One region of the Sodalis sp. RH19 genome, then DNA from elsewhere that is predicted to be linked to it. Evidence: predicted binding sites of a transcription regulator. Region 1 holds the regulator's gene; each other region holds the start of a gene.
The links. The regulator PurR, encoded in region 1, represses purine synthesis genes. The targets are predictions, from matches to a motif close to CANGCAAACGTTTGCNTG.
Positions count from the first base shown of each region.

Region 1 (5,219 bases):
AAACGGTCGGAGTATTTGTTGGACAGCGCCGGCCAGGCGGCGACAAAACGTTCATACCAGGCCATGAGCGTTTTGTCGTAATCAGAGCCGAAGTTATGCCAGTCTTCCATAACAAAATGCTTTTCGCTGGCATGGGCAATTTGCTGTACCGACGGCAGGCAACCGTTGGGGAAAATATACTTATTTATCCACGGGTCGACATTCATATCGGTGATATTCGAGCCGATGGTGTGCAGCAGGAACAGACCGTCGCGTTTCAGGTTGCGATCGATAACGTCGAAATAGGTGGCGTAATTCTTGGGACCGACGTGTTCGAACATGCCGACTGAAACAATACGGTCAAATTGCATATCCAGATCGCGATAGTCCTGCAGCAAAATGGTGACATCCAGTCCCTCGCAGCGCGTTTGCGCCAGCTTTTGCTGCTCGGCAGAGATAGTGACGCCCTGTACCGATACGCCATAATTCCTGGCCGCGTAGGCGGCAAGCCCGCCCCAGCCGCAGCCCACGTCCAGCAGCGTCAGGCCGGGTCGCAGCTGCAGTTTTTCGCAAATCATCTTCAGCTTATCCTGCTGGGCTTCCTCGAGGGTGGTCGCCTGTTTCCAGTAGCCGCAGGAATATTGCATATAGGGATCGAGCATCTTTTCAAACAGATCGTTACCCAAATCGTAATGTTCTTTGCCCACGATCCAGGCCCGCTTGCGCGACTGGAGGTTCATCAGCCGGGCGGCGGCAATGCGTAAGGTATCTTTTAAATGATGCGGAAGTTTATTCTCCAGACCCGCCCTGAGAACACGCTGGAAAAAAATGTCCAGCCGCTCACACTCCCACCAGCCATCCATGTAACTCTCGCCCAATCCCAAAGATCCATCCTGCAATACGCGCTTAAAAAATCCCGGATTCTTGATTCGGATATCAAATGGTCTTGAACCATTGAGTTCAATACCGGCTTCAGAGAGCAATTCATGGACGATACGGTACCAATCATTATCATGAAAGCTCAGGTCTTCAACGCACGAGGAACTCATAGCTTCTCCATCACCTTTCTTCTGCAGTGCCCCGTCAGGAAAAGCACTCACCATGCCTGCGGGCTTTATAAGAATCCACGGTTATCCGTGGTGTCTGAAGTATCACCATCAACAGAGGAATATAAAGTAAACCTTAGACTGCGACTTAGCCGGGCGCTTTATAAAAGGGTGATGTCATGTTGGAAAACACGACATACTTTTATACAAATTTATTAGACAACTCGTTATAATTGTTAACGATATTGAGTATAAGCCTGCATTTTAATTTAGACAATAGCTAACGCGCTAATGTATTTCCCATTATAACTTAATGATTTCTCTCTGAAACAATAACTCTTTGCACAGAGATCATTATATGAAAAATCTTGTGTCCGAGGCGGACGGCGCTTTACATAGCAACAGACCCTGGAGGCGCCAGCCCGTTGCCCGGGCCTGGCGCGTGGCCTTAAGCGGGGAAGGGACCGTCTGCGACCGAACGGCGTTCAATCAGCGACGGATGGACTTCGATGGTTTTGGCGTTCTCGCGTTTGCTGGTAATCCTATCGAGCAGCATGGTAAGCGCCGCCTCGCCCAAATCCTCTTTAGGCTGATGGATGGTGGTCAGCGCCGGGCTGAAAAAGCACGAATTGCGCACGTTGTCGTAGCCGATGATAGAAATATCCTCGGGTACGCTCAGGCCCATTTCATTAATGGCGCACAGTGCGCCCATGGCCATAATGTCGCCGCCGCAGAAGACCGCGGTGGGACGCGGCGTTTGCGCCAGGATTTGTTTCATCGCCAGGTAGCCGGATTCAGGCTCGAAATTGCCTTGCACAATCCAGCGGTCGTTTAACGGGATGCCGGCCTCCGCCATGGCATGCAGATAGCCGCGGTGGCGGCCGCCGCCGGTGTTGCGCGCCAGCTGTCCGGGAATGGCGCCGATGGCGCGATGGCCGCGTTTAAGCAAATATTGCGTCGCCATATAACCGCCGGCAAAGGCGTTATCGATAATGGTGTCGGTAAAATCACGGCGGGCCTCACCCCAATCCATGACCACCATGGGGATATGCTGATATTCCTCAAGCATATCCAGCAGCGTTTCGGGATACTCGGCGCACATCACCAGCAGGCCGTCGACGCGCTTTTGCGCCAGCATCGCCAGATAGGCGCGCTGTTTTTCGAGATCATTGTGCGAATTGCACAATATCAAGGTATAACCGCGAGCAAAGCAATGGTGCTCAATCGCCTCGATAATTTCGGCGAAATAGGGCGCCTCGCTGGTGCTGGCGAGCAGGCCGATGGACTTGGTGCGATTGACCTTCAGGCTGCGCGCCACGGCGCTGGGTGAATAATGCAGTTGTTTAATGGCGTCCAGCACGGCAATTTGAGTGTCTTGCGCAACAAAACGGGTTTTATTGATCACATGCGAAACGGTGGTTGTCGATACATTAGCGCGTTTTGCCACATCTTTAATGGTTGCCATGCCTTTGATACTCCCGTACGCCCTGGCTGGAATAATGTCTGTCGAAGGCGCAAGCACTTTCCGACGCTGTGGAATTAACCGTTAATTTTCGTTCATCCCGCGCCAAAGTGAAAGTGTTAAATGTGGCGGCTACAGGTTGGGAGCAAGCTTTTTCATCGCTGTTATGGCAAACTGACGATAACTGCTCTGCGGGCCGGTGGATAAGGCCGGCGCCCTGGTTTACGTTAAGGAGATAGAATGGACAGCGATTTAAAAATGTCGTTACTGACCACGGTGTTCTCGCTGCTGGTGATTATTGTCTTCAGCTTTACCGCCGTCATGAACTGACACCCTCTCGGTTCAGATATAAAAAAGAGGAGCCTTGGCTCCTCTTTTTTTCCAGCGCGCCTTCAGCGGATATTTTTCGGCGTGACCACCCGGCGGGCGCCCACGTAATGATCCTGCCAATAATCCTCACTCAGATAGCTGATACGGATATCGCTGCCGGTGCGGGGCGACTGGATAAAGCGACCATTGCCAAGATAGACGCCGACGTGATCCGCCGCGCCGCGATTGGAAATATGGAAAAAGACCAGGTCGCCGCTTTCCAGCTCGTCTTTCTTAACCGGCGCTGCGTCGCGCAGGTGGTACATTTCGTTGGCGGTGCGCGGCATATGGATGCGTACCACATCCTTGTAGGCGTAATAAATCAGGCCGCTGCAGTCAAAGCCGGTATTAGGCGACATGCCGCCCCAACGGTAAGGCTTGCCCATTTGGGAGAGGAGTTTATTCATGGCGGTAAGCTTGGCGGTCTGGTAGCGTTTCTTATGGCTCTCGCTCATCTTTATCGGCTGATCGTTGGCCACCAGTTCTACCGCCGCCTGATCTTTTATCATCCGGTGCCGGCCGTAACCTTTTTTATAGCCTTTTTTCGGCGGAGTGAAGGAGGCTATTTTTTTCGTCGCCGTGGTTTTTGATGCCTTGGCAAGAGGGGACGTTTTGCTTTTCTTCGCGCCGGTTTTCGCCACCGCGGGTTCCAAAGGCCGTTTAACGCCGGCTTTTTCATGCGCCGGTTCCGGCGATTTTTTAATGCTGGCTTTTTCACTGACGGCGGGAGCGCTGGCGACAGGTTTGCTTTTCTTGGCTATTTTTACCGGTTTGCGTTTGCGCCGGTCGCCGGTTTTTGCCGCCGCTGCCTGGGATTTGCGCTGATCGGCATTGACGCCGGCGCTCGGCGCGGCATGTGCCAGGTTCAAAAACAACTGGGTAAAAAGCAACACAAAAAGCGTAAAGCATAAACGCATGATAAACGCTATCCTTATGTGGCCCAAAATAGGGGGTTATCAACACCTCACAGGAATTTAAGCTATTTACCTCGTCATTGCATCATCAATTCACTACTTATTGTGTATAAACGTGAATAAGTTCGATTTTGCTGCATTTAACAGCGTTCAGCGGCGCTTTATTCAACATATTTTGAGGGTGTGCACCGAATGTTTCAGCCCGTTTTGTTCGGCGGCAGGGGGTAAAAGCCGCTACAGTGATAGTATTGCCTGTCCTACGTGGGCGGGCCGGGAGTGAATTGACGCGCCTTTACCGCGCGGGCCGGCAAAAAAACGTTTATTTGTTTAGCCGGTAGTGGCTAAAATGAAGAGACTGCGTGTAATCCCGCACAGTGCAGATAAGGCCAGATGCTGGCTTGAGGAAGCGAGACAATGACGACGATTGAAAAAATTCAGCAGCAGATAGCTGAGAACCCGATTCTTCTTTATATGAAAGGCTCGCCAAAATTGCCCGGCTGCGGTTTTTCCGCACAGGCAGTACAGGCGCTTTCCGCCTGTGGTGAGCGTTTCGCGTATGTGGATGTCCTGCAAAATCCCGATATTCGCGCCGAGTTGCCGAAATTCGCCAACTGGCCGACCTTCCCACAGCTGTGGGTGGACGGCGAACTGGTCGGCGGCTGCGATATCATTATCGAAATGTATCAGCACGGCGAGTTGCAACCGTTGATCAAAGAGACCGCGGTAAAATACAACTCCCAGGAAAACCAGACCCCTTCCTGAGTTCTCCGGGACGCCTGCGGATAACCCCCGCCCCTTGCGGCGGGGGTTTTTAACCGCCGGACGCAAGCATCGGCTAGGCGTGCTCGCCGGCGGCAGGCTCGCCGACGGGGGGAACAGGCCAGCCGCCGAGACGTTTCCAGCGATTAACCAGCTCACAAAATAATTCAGCGGTGCGTTCGGTGTCATAGAGCGCGGAATGCGCCTGGCCGGCGTCAAATTCGATGCCTCCGGCCGCGCAGGCTTTGGCCAACACCGTCTGGCCCAGCACCAGCCCGCTGAGAGCAGCGGTGTCGAAGGTGGCAAACGGATGGAAAGGATTACGCTTTAATGCCGCCCGTCCGGCCGCCGCCATAAGAAATCCGTGGTCGAACCCGGCATTGTGCGCGACGATAATCGCGCGGTTGCAGCCCCGATCCTTAATGCCTTTGCGCACCATTTTGAAAATTTCATGCAGCGCCTCGTACTCGCTCACCGCGCCGCGCAGCGGGTTGGTCGGGTCGATACCGTTAAAGGCCAGGGCTTCCGGCTGCAGTTGCGCGCCGGGAAAAGGCTCGACATGGAAATGCAGGCATTGGTCGGTGACCAGCCAGCCTTCATCGTCCATGTTGAGGGTGACGGCGGCGATTTCGAGCAAGGCGTCGGTTGCGGCGTTAAAGCCCGCGGATTCAATATCGATTACCACTGGAT
Region 1 covers NZ_CP178734.1:1,790,164-1,795,382, forward strand. The annotation lists gene cfa (cyclopropane fatty acyl phospholipid synthase) at 1-1,028, opposite strand, end outside; gene purR (HTH-type transcriptional repressor PurR) at 1,474-2,490, opposite strand; gene ACL2XF_RS08040 (YnhF family membrane protein) at 2,728-2,817, shown strand; gene ACL2XF_RS08045 (NlpC/P60 family protein) at 2,880-3,773, opposite strand; gene ACL2XF_RS08050 (Grx4 family monothiol glutaredoxin) at 4,185-4,532, shown strand; gene rnt (ribonuclease T) at 4,606-5,219, opposite strand, start outside.

Region 2 (5,219 bases), 1.5 Mb from region 1:
GATCATAAGATATTTTAACCGGAGGAGTTGTTTTGAGTCGCACAGCAGCCTCGCGCATAGTTTTTTTCGATTTGGACGGCACGCTGCATCAACAGGATATGTTCGGTTGTTTTCTGCGTTATCTGCTGCGCCACCTGCCGCTGAACGCCATCCTGGTCCTGCCGGTATTGCCGGTCGTCGGCATCGGGCTATTGGTGAAGGGGCGCTCGGCGCGTTGGCCGATGAGCCTGTTGTTATGGGCAATTACCTTCGGCCACAGCGAAGCCCGGCTTATCAAGTTGCAGCAACGTTTTGTCGTCTGGTTCCGCCAGCGGGTCACCGGCTTTCCCATCGTGCTGCAGCGCCTGAACGACTATTTGGCCAGCCAGGATGCGCAGGTGTGGCTGATCACCGGCTCGCCGGAACCCTTGGTGCAAGGAGTGTACGCCGACGCGCTGTTTTTGCCGCGGGTTAAGCTTATCGGCAGCAGGATGACCCGCCGGCACGGCGGCTGGGTATTGACCCTGCGCTGCCTGGGGCATGAAAAAGTGGCCCAGCTCGAGCGCGAACTGGGCACGCCGCTTAAGCTGTTCAGCGGCTATAGCGATAGCCAGCACGACAGCCCGCTGCTCTATTTTTGCGAACATCGCTGGCGCGTCACCCGCGAGGGCGAGTTAAAACAACTGGATTAAAAAATCCCTTTATCCCTGTATAATCACCGGCTGCGAATCATCCGGGAGAACAGATATGCACGGCGAACAGGGCGACGAAAGCTGGATGCGCCATGCCCTCTCCCTGGCCGGCCGGGCCGAAGGCGAGGGCGAGGTGCCGGTGGGCGCGGTGCTGGTGCTGGACGGCCGGGTCATCGGCGAAGGCTGGAATCGTTCCATCGGGCGTCACGATCCCACCGCCCATGCGGAAATCATGGCGCTGCGCCAGGGCGGGGCGGTGCTTGGCAACTACCGGTTGGTGAATACCACGCTATACGTCACGCTTGAACCCTGCGTAATGTGCGCCGGCGCGATTATCCATGCGCGCGTCGGCCGGCTGGTCTTCGGCGCCAGGGATGAGAAAACCGGCGCGGCGGGTTCGTTGTGCGATGTGCTGCGCCAGCCGGGCATTAATCATTGCGTGGCTATTACCGAGGGCGTACTAGCCGGGGCGTGCTCCGCCCAGCTGAGCGCGTTTTTCCGTGCCCGCCGCGAGGCGCATAAAGCGCGCCGCCTGGCGCTGAAGTCCCAGGACCCGACGATTACGGAATAACGCCGCCGGGCCGGATCCAGGGCGGCGCGGCCACGGCGCCGGTCGCATTGGGCGGGAACAGTCCGGTGATCTGCGGCGGGATTTTCGCCGGCGCCGGGCCGGGCGTCGCGGCCGGTGACGGGGCTAGCGGTTCAGCCTCGGTCGCCGCCAGCTGCGCCGCCTTTTTCTCTTTCTCTTCCAGGTAGCCGTTCAGGCTCATTTCGTAGCGCCGGATATTTTCCACGTAATTGTAGGCTTGCTGGCCGCGCGCATAGCCGTAAGTGGTTTGCTGATAGTAGCGCGGCTGGCTGAGCATCGGCAGGCGCAGCTTGACGTCCACCCAGCTGTCGGGATTGCCCTGCTGCTTTGCCGTCAGGGCGCGCGCGTCCAGCATATGCGCATAACCCATATTATAGGCGGTCAGCGCAAACCAGATTTTTTCATCCTCGGGAATGGTATCGGGCACTTTTTGCATCATGCGTTCCAGATACAGCGCCCCGCCCCGGATGCTTTGTTCAATGTCCAGCCGATCGGTAATGCCCAGGCTATCGGCGGTGGCGCGGGTCAACATCATCAGGCCGCGCACGCCGGTGGGGGAGACGGCCTGGGGATTCCAATGGGATTCCTGATAGGAGATGGCCGCCAGCAGTTTCCAGTCGATTTCCTTGGCATATTGCTGGAACAGCCCTTGCAGCGTCGGCAGCGTGGCGTCGATGGAGGTCAAAAAGGTCTTGGTGTCCACGTAATCAAAACTGCCCACGTGGCCGAGATATTTTTCCTCCAGCCGCGCCATGGTGCCGTCCGCTTCCTGGCCGCTGAAAAAATCCAGCAGGGCGGCGGAAAGGTTGTCGCTATTGCGCCGCGGCAGATACCAGGTGACCGGCTCCTCGTCGCTGACGTCGAAGGCCACGGCCAGTTGCGGATGCACCCGTTGCAGCAGGCCGACGGTCGCCGAATCCACCAGCGTATAATCGAGCTTGCCTTCGGCCACCTGCTCCAGCAGCGCCTTGCTGCTGAGATCGGAGGATACCTCCCATTGCAATTGCGGATATTTTGTTTCCTTCAGGCCGCGCAGCAGCGAGATATGCGCCGACCCGGAGGAGACGGCCAGCCGGCCCTGCAGGGCGCCGAGGTTTTTCGGCCGCGGCTGGCCCAGGCGGTACACCAGTTGCTGGGAAACGTAATAATAGGCGGGGCCGGTGGTAAAACGCTGCAGGCGGTCGTTATTGTAGAGCAATCCGGCGGCGAGCAGATCGGCATCGTCGTTGTCCAGATCGTCGAACAGTTCATTGAGGGTATGGCGCTGGCGGATGACCAGCCTGACCCCCAGATAATCGGCGAAACGCTTCGCCAGTTCGTAATCGAAACCGGTTTGCTGGTTGTTGGCGGTATAAAAGCTCAGCGGAGCGTCGATGGTGCTGACGCGCAGCGTTCCCCTGGCTTTTATCTGGCTGAGTTTATCGTCCTGCATGCTGTGCCAGGGGACGTTTAACCACAACGCCCAGGTCAGCAAGACGGCGATAACGCCGGTCACGACATAATTTAATTTAAAACGCTTCAAATAGTTATCTCTCGCCGGGGCGATTTTATCGCGGTCTGTGATCGCGGTGTTATTATCTTTTTTTCCCTGGGGTCGGAGCATTTTGCTTAACAAAACGCCAAGGTGCAAATTTATTGCATTCCCGCCGCGGGGACGTTTTAACAAGAAGAATCGCAACAATAACCGCGCAAACGGTTTCGTCCGCCGCCGGGATTCTCTATAATGGCGCGCGTTTCCCCCCTGAAGCTGCGCTAAAGATGCGCCCCATGGCAAGCCGTACCCGAGCACCTTTGGTCGCCGGTTCAAAGACGAGAGATCTTTTATTATGGAAATACTGCGTGGTTCGCCCGCTCTGTCGGCATTTCGTATCAACAAGCTATTGTCCCGCTGCCAGGATGCCCGGCTTCCGGTCAGCGATGTCTATGCTGAATATGTCCACTTTGCCGACCTGAGCGCGCCGCTTTCCGCCGACGAGCTTGCCCGGCTGCAACGGCTGCTGAAGTATGGCCCCTCTCTCGCCGAACATGCGCCCCAGGGCCGGCTGCTGCTGGTTACGCCGCGTCCCGGCACATTATCCCCCTGGTCGTCGAAGGCCACCGATATCGCCCATAACTGCGGGCTGGCGCAGGTCAAGCGCCTGGAACGCGGGCTGGCGTTTTATTTCCAGGGCGCGTCGATGACCGGGGACCAGTGGCGGCAACTGGGGACGTTGCTGCATGACCGGATGATGGAAACCGTCTTCAGCGAGCTGGAGCAGGCCCAGGCGCTGTTTGCCCACCACGAGCCCGCGCCGGTGCGCACCGTGGCTATGCTCGCGGACGGCCGCGACGCCCTGGAGCAGGCCAACCAGACGCTGGGGCTGGCGCTGGCGCCGGATGAAATCGACTACCTGCTCGAGGCGTTCACCCGCTTGGGCCGCGATCCCACCGACGTTGAGCTGTATATGTTCGCCCAGGCCAATTCCGAACATTGTCGCCATAAAATCTTCAACGCCGATTGGATTATCGACGGCCAGGAACAGCCGAAGTCGCTGTTTAAAATGATCAAGAACACCTTTGAACAGACGCCGGAGTTTGTCCTGTCCGCCTATAAGGACAACGCCGCGGTCATGGAGGGACCGGCGGTGGGACGTTTCTTCGCCGCACCCGGCAGCGCCCGTTACGATTATCACCAGGAAGCGGCGCATATCCTGATGAAGGTGGAAACCCATAATCATCCCACGGCTATTTCACCCTGGCCCGGCGCCGCCACCGGCTCCGGCGGCGAGATACGCGATGAGGGCGCCACCGGCCGCGGGTCCAAGCCCAAGGCCGGCCTGGTGGGCTTTTCCGTCTCCAACCTGCGCATTCCCGGTTTCGGCCAGCCGTGGGAAGAGGATTTCGGCAAGCCGGATCGCATTGTCAGCGCGCTGGATATCATGACCGACGGTCCGCTGGGCGGCGCGGCGTTTAACAATGAGTTCGGCCGCCCCGCGCTGACCGGGTATTTCCGCACTTATGAGGAGCGGGTCGACAGCCATAACGGCATCGAGCTGCGCGGCTACCATAAGCCCATTATGCTGGCGGGCGGCCTCGGCAATATTCGCGACGGCCATGTGCAGAAAGGAGAGATCACCCCCGGCGCCAAGCTTATCGTGCTGGGCGGCCCGGCGATGAATATCGGTCTCGGCGGCGGCGCGGCGTCCTCGATGGCGTCCGGCCAGTCGGACGCCGATCTCGACTTCGCCTCGGTGCAGCGCGACAACCCGGAAATGGAGCGCCGCTGCCAGGAGGTGATCGACCGCTGCTGGCAGATGGGCGACGACAATCCTATTTTGTTTATCCATGACGTCGGCGCCGGCGGGCTGTCCAACGCCATGCCGGAGCTGGTCAGCGACGGCAATCGCGGCGGGCGTTTCCAACTGCGGGATATTCCCAACGACGAGCCCGGCATGAGCCCGCTGGAAGTCTGGTGCAATGAATCGCAGGAACGTTATGTGATGGCGGTGGCGCCTGAACAGCTGGCGGCCTTCGAGGCCATCTGCCGCCGCGAGCGCGCGCCCTTCGCGGTGATTGGTGAGGCGACGGAAGAACTGCATCTCAGCCTGGACGACAGCCATTTCAACAACCGTCCCATCGATTTGCCGCTGGACGTGCTGCTCGGCAAAACCCCGAAAATGACGCGCGACGTTGTCCGGCTGCCGGTGGCGGGCACGCCGCTTAACCGCGGCGGCATCGAGATGGCCGAGGCGGTAAAACGGGTGCTGCATCTGCCGGTGGTGGCGGAAAAAACCTTCCTGATTACCATCGGCGATCGCACGGTCACCGGCATGGTGGCGCGCGATCAAATGGTCGGGCCGTGGCAAGTGCCGGTGGCGGACTGCGCGGTCACCACCGCCAGCCTGGACAGCTATTACGGCGAAGCGATGGCCATTGGCGAACGCGCGCCGGTGGCGCTGCTGAATTTTGCCGCCTCGGCT
Region 2 covers NZ_CP178734.1:284,625-289,843, forward strand. The annotation lists gene yfhb (phosphatidylglycerophosphatase C) at 33-671, shown strand; gene tadA (tRNA adenosine(34) deaminase TadA) at 727-1,242, shown strand; gene mltF (membrane-bound lytic murein transglycosylase MltF) at 1,232-2,782, opposite strand; gene purL (phosphoribosylformylglycinamidine synthase) at 3,087-5,219, shown strand, end outside.
Region 2: a site for PurR is predicted at 2,946-2,963, ahead of purL (phosphoribosylformylglycinamidine synthase). Genes of this name have one in related genera too.

Region 3 (5,219 bases), 2.6 Mb from region 1:
TCAAGACGCGATTGCGTTTATGTATATTTCGCCAGAAAAGGATAAGTCTTTTAGACAGAAGCGAATATCTTTAGATATCTCAGCCGGTCTGCAAGAACAGGATTACCGGGATTATATTGAAAAGAATTGCCATATCAGGACCAAAACCAACCAAGGGAAAGTATTGGGGGATAGTCTGCTTGTCACCGGCGAATATATCAGGAATCCCGTTCGTGGTTTCGCCGAAAAACTTAAGGAGTGGATCTGGGGTAATGGTGAACTTTCTGAAATAGGAGCCATACTGTTTGAAGTTGTCAATCTTGGTCATGACATCATTTTCGGGATTTACACTATTGGCGCGTACCCGATTATAAAATATACTTCGGCAAAAGCCTTGTCTGTATCAGGCCATTCCATCAATGGTGACAGCAACTGCGTCAGGAACGAATTTTCGGCTGAGGAAATGGCCAATCTGCTGTTCAATACCGAGGTTGGCATTACCGACCGCAGGGGTTTTTCAAATCCACTGTTACATCACAAACCACGGGAATTGCAAAAGGCAAATGCCTTTGATCCAGACGGGGTATTTGTTCACGAAAAATATCCGACCGGTATCAATACTGTCAAACATCTTGCCGTTGACCTGGATGGCGCCATCCAGCGTGTTCGGCAAACAGAAGCGGGTGAATACATTATTCCACCTGGGCAGCAGGGTAATAACGCTAAAACTGGCCGGAAAGTTTTTTATGACGCGATAAATGATAAGATCCATATCGACGGAGATGTGCCTGAAGGGCAGGGAGTTGATTATACAGTACAAAACGGTAAGAAATTTATTAAATTATATGGCGAGAATTATGAACTTAAGTATAGCGCGGGGAAAAGAACCCACGAAGTGAAATTGCGGAACCATGACGGAACGGAATCCCGGATTCCGGTATATCATGAAAAAATCAGCCATTCTTGGCATCTTGGCACACACAATAACAAACCCGCCTTCACGTTTAGACAAGAGAAAAGAATTAAGTCGTTCAAGGTGAGGTTTGACGGCGCCTATGAATATATTCAGGTTGATAACCTTAATCCCAAACACTATGGTGCCGGTAAAATTATTGAAGTCAGGTCAAAAGACACAATGGCTATGGGTGATAATGTCATAATGAGGGTGGTTGAGCTGAAGGGAGAATTAGTGCCTGTGCGCGCGGCGGTAGTGCCCAAAAGAGGCCTTAAATATGAAATTTTTAATCGGGCTATGCCTGGCCGGCGCGGCCATCCCGTCGAGTTTGACGGTCGCCGCTGGTTGTTTGAAGCGCCGACGTCAATCCATGTCGCCAAAACGCTGCGACGCGCCATTGCCAAGGATATTGTCGGGGAGAGCGTCAACGCGTTCGATTTGTCCACGCCTGATAAGCTTGGCCTGCGCTGGGATATAAATAATAATTCATATCTGAAAATTAAAAATAAATATTTTAAAGTGAAAAGGTATCCGCAAACCGCATACAAGTTTTTTCTGATGAATAATCATCGAAAAATCAACCTTCGCTTCAAGAAAAATAAATTTCATGTCGAAAATTTTAGGGAAAGGATTAACGATCTCCGTAAGATTGGCATGAGCGGCCGGGCGGGACTCAGGCCGCGTAAGCATGCTGTGGATATTCTCAAGGACCTGGATGGGTTCGACCTTGAACAGGCCAAAACACTGCTGTCTCAATACCATTTCCCCCAGGAGGGACTGTTTAACGAATATTCGTTTGCCTTGCATATTGAACAGTTTAGTGAAATTCCTCCCTGGGCAAAACGGTTTAAAATTGATGAAAGCGCCGTCAATGTGGCGCCGGCGCAAGGGCGGAAAGTGCCTGTGTTTGATCCCGATGACGAATCCGTTAACCTTGAACTCCTGCTCGGTACGCAGATTGGTGAAGGTGATTACGGTATCGTTTTCCAGGATGGCCAGGATCCCAATTGGTATATCAAGATGATGCGCCCACATCCGGATGGCGACGCCGATATAGATATTGAAATGTTGGCGGAAAAGGAGGCTGAAAGCTTTCGTTTATATTATGGCCCGGAATCGGCAAAGGTATTTGCTGATAATGATGGTAATTTTTATAACAGAATGTACAAAATTCCCGGCATAACGTTAGATTCACTTCCCGAGGGCTCCCTGCCGCACGATGCAGTTGAACGCTTTGTCGATATGCTGGAAAAACTAAATAATGTCAATATGATACACGCTGATCTCCATGGGGCGAATATGTTGTGGGATGCAGAAAGTGAAATGTTTTTCCCCATTGATATCATTGATATTAAAAAAGATTTTTTTCGCAGCGGCAACGACTATAAACACAGTCTAAACATGCGTGGCGAAGAAAGATGGGACGATGTGATTTATGAGATCAAACAAAAGATGGCGCCCTGAGGCCATGGCAAGGATGCGGCCGCTCTTTATCCGGCGATAATGAACAACGCGCCGGTGGTCACGCCAGCCGCCGCCGTGCCGCCTGGTCCAGCGAAACGTTTCGATGGCGATCACATTTTTGATGTTTCCCGCTTGTGGCTTGGCCCGTTTGTGATTATTTTCAGCCCAGCGAAACGTTTCGCTGGGAGGATCTGCCAATGAAAAAAGGATTACTGCTCAACGCCGAGGTTTCCGCGTTGATTTCCCGCTTGGGGCATACCGATGAAATCGTCATTGCCGATGCCGGGTTGCCCATACCCGCGACAGCCGCCAGGATCGATCTGGCGTTGACCCAGGGCGTGCCGGGCTTTTTACAGGTGTTCGACGTCGTGGCCAGTGAGATGCAGGTGGAAAGGGCGATAATCGCCAGCGAAATGGCCGCCCATAATCCCGCGCTGCACCAGGCGTTGCTGGCCGGGCTGTCCCAGCTGGAGCAAGCGCAGGGCAATACCATCGTCATCGACTATATCAGCCATCAGGCATTCAAAGCGCAGACCGCCCACAGCCGGGCCGTTATTCGCAGCGGGGAGTGCTCGCCCTTCGCCAACGTTATCCTCTGCTCCGGCGTCACCTTCTGAGGCATTTATGCAACCCTTACTGCAACTGAGCGGGATAGACAAGTCGTTTCCGGGCGTCAAAGCGCTTTCCGGCGCGGCGCTGACCGTGTATCCCGGCCGCGTGATGGCGCTGGTGGGGGAGAACGGCGCCGGTAAATCCACCATGATGAAGGTGTTGACCGGGATTTACAGCAAGGATGCCGGTACGCTCATATTTATGGGAAAGGAAGTTGCCTTCAGCGGCCCCAAGGCGTCGCAGGAGGCCGGTATCGGTATCATCCATCAGGAACTTAACCTGATCCCTGAACTGACGATCGCCGAAAATATCTTCCTGGGGCGCGAATTCCTTAACCGTATCGGCGGCATCGACTGGAAGCGGATGTATCGCGAAGCGGACCGACTCCTGGGCCGCCTGAACCTGGCCTATAGCAGCCACCGGTTGGTGGGGGAATTATCGATTGGCGATCAGCAGATGGTGGAAATCGCCAAGGTAATCAGCTTTAAGTCGCAGGTGATCATCATGGACGAGCCCACCGATGCGTTAACCGATACGGAAACGGCATCGCTGTTCAGTGTGATAAACGAACTGAAGCAGCAGGGGTGCGGTATTGTCTATATCTCCCATCGGCTAAAGGAAATTTTCGAGATCTGCGACGATGTCACGGTGATGCGCGACGGGCAGTTTATTGCCGAACGGCCGGTAAACGAGCTGCAGGAAGACAGGCTGATTGAAATGATGGTGGGCCGCCGCCTGGAGGAACAGTATCCGCGCGTCGCGCAGCGTCCGGGCGAGGAGCGCCTGCTGGTCAGCCACCTGTCGGGCCCCGGGGTGCATGACGTCAGTTTCTCCCTGCGCCAGGGGGAAATCCTGGGCTGCGCCGGGCTAATGGGCGCCGGCCGTACCGAACTGATGAAAACCCTCTATGGCGCCGCCAGGCGCACCGGCGGCAGCGTGACGCTCGACGGACGCGCCGTGGTCGCCAGGTCGCCCCAGGACGGGCTTGCCAACGGCATTGTCTATATTTCCGAGGATCGCAAGCGCGACGGACTGGTGCTGGGCATGTCGGTTAAGGAAAACATGACTTTAACCGCCCTGCGCTACTTTAGCCATCAGGCCGGTTGGCTGAAACACGCCGACGAGCGGGTGGCTGTCGGGGATTTTATCCGTTTATTTAATATCAAAACGCCGTCGATGGAGCAGCCTATCGGCCTGCTGTCCGGTGGCAACCAGCAAAAAGTCGCCATTGCGCGCGGCCTGATGACACGCCCTAAGGTGCTGATCCTGGATGAGCCGACCCGGGGCGTCGACGTGGGCGCCAAGAAAGAGATTTACCAGTTGATCAACCAGTTTAAACAGGAAGGACTCTCCATCATCCTGGTGTCCTCCGAGATGCCGGAGGTCCTTGGCATGAGCGATCGCGTCATGGTGATGCATGAAGGCCGCTTAAGCGGCATATTCCCCATCGAACAGGCCACCCAGGAAGTGCTGATGGCCGCGGCCGTCGGCAAGCTTTATCGTACCCAGCAGGAGAATCAGTAATGAATTCCCGGACTATCCCCGTTAAACGCGGCATCAGCAAAGCCTGGCTGCTGGAGCAAAAATCGTTGATTGCGCTGCTGGTGCTGATCGCCGTGGTTTCTTCAATGAGCGCCAATTTTTTCAGCCTCAACAATCTGTTCAATATTCTCCAGCAGACCTCGGTCAACGCCATCATGGCGGTGGGTATGACGCTGGTGATCCTCACCGCAGGCATTGACTTGTCCGTCGGGTCCCTGCTGGCGCTGACCGGCGCGGTAGCCGCCTCGGTGGTGGGGCTGGAAATGAATGTCATGGTGGCGGTGGGCGCCTCCCTGGCGCTGGGCGCGGCCATCGGCGCCATCACCGGCCTGATTGTGGCGAAGGGCAGGGTACAGGCCTTTATCGCCACCCTGGTCATGATGCTGCTGCTGCGCGGTATCACCATGGTGTATACCAACGGCAGTCCGGTAAACACTGGTTTCAGCGATACGGCCGACGCGTTTGGCTGGTTTGGCATCGGTCGTCCCCTTGGCGTGCCCACGCCGGTATGGATCATGGCCGTGGTGTTTCTTGCCGCCTGGTACATGCTGCATCACACCCGCCTGGGCCGTTATATCTATGCGCTGGGCGGTAATGAAGCCGCCACCCGGCTGTCCGGCATCAGCGTCGATCGGGTCAAGGTCATCGTCTACGCGCTGTGCGGGTT
Region 3 covers NZ_CP178734.1:4,410,483-4,415,701, reverse strand. The annotation lists gene ACL2XF_RS19865 (hypothetical protein) at 1-2,398, shown strand, start outside; gene rbsD (D-ribose pyranase) at 2,596-3,015, shown strand; gene rbsA (ribose ABC transporter ATP-binding protein RbsA) at 3,023-4,534, shown strand; gene rbsC (ribose ABC transporter permease) at 4,534-5,219, shown strand, end outside.
Region 3: a site for PurR is predicted at 2,565-2,582, ahead of rbsD (D-ribose pyranase). Genes of this name have one in related genera too.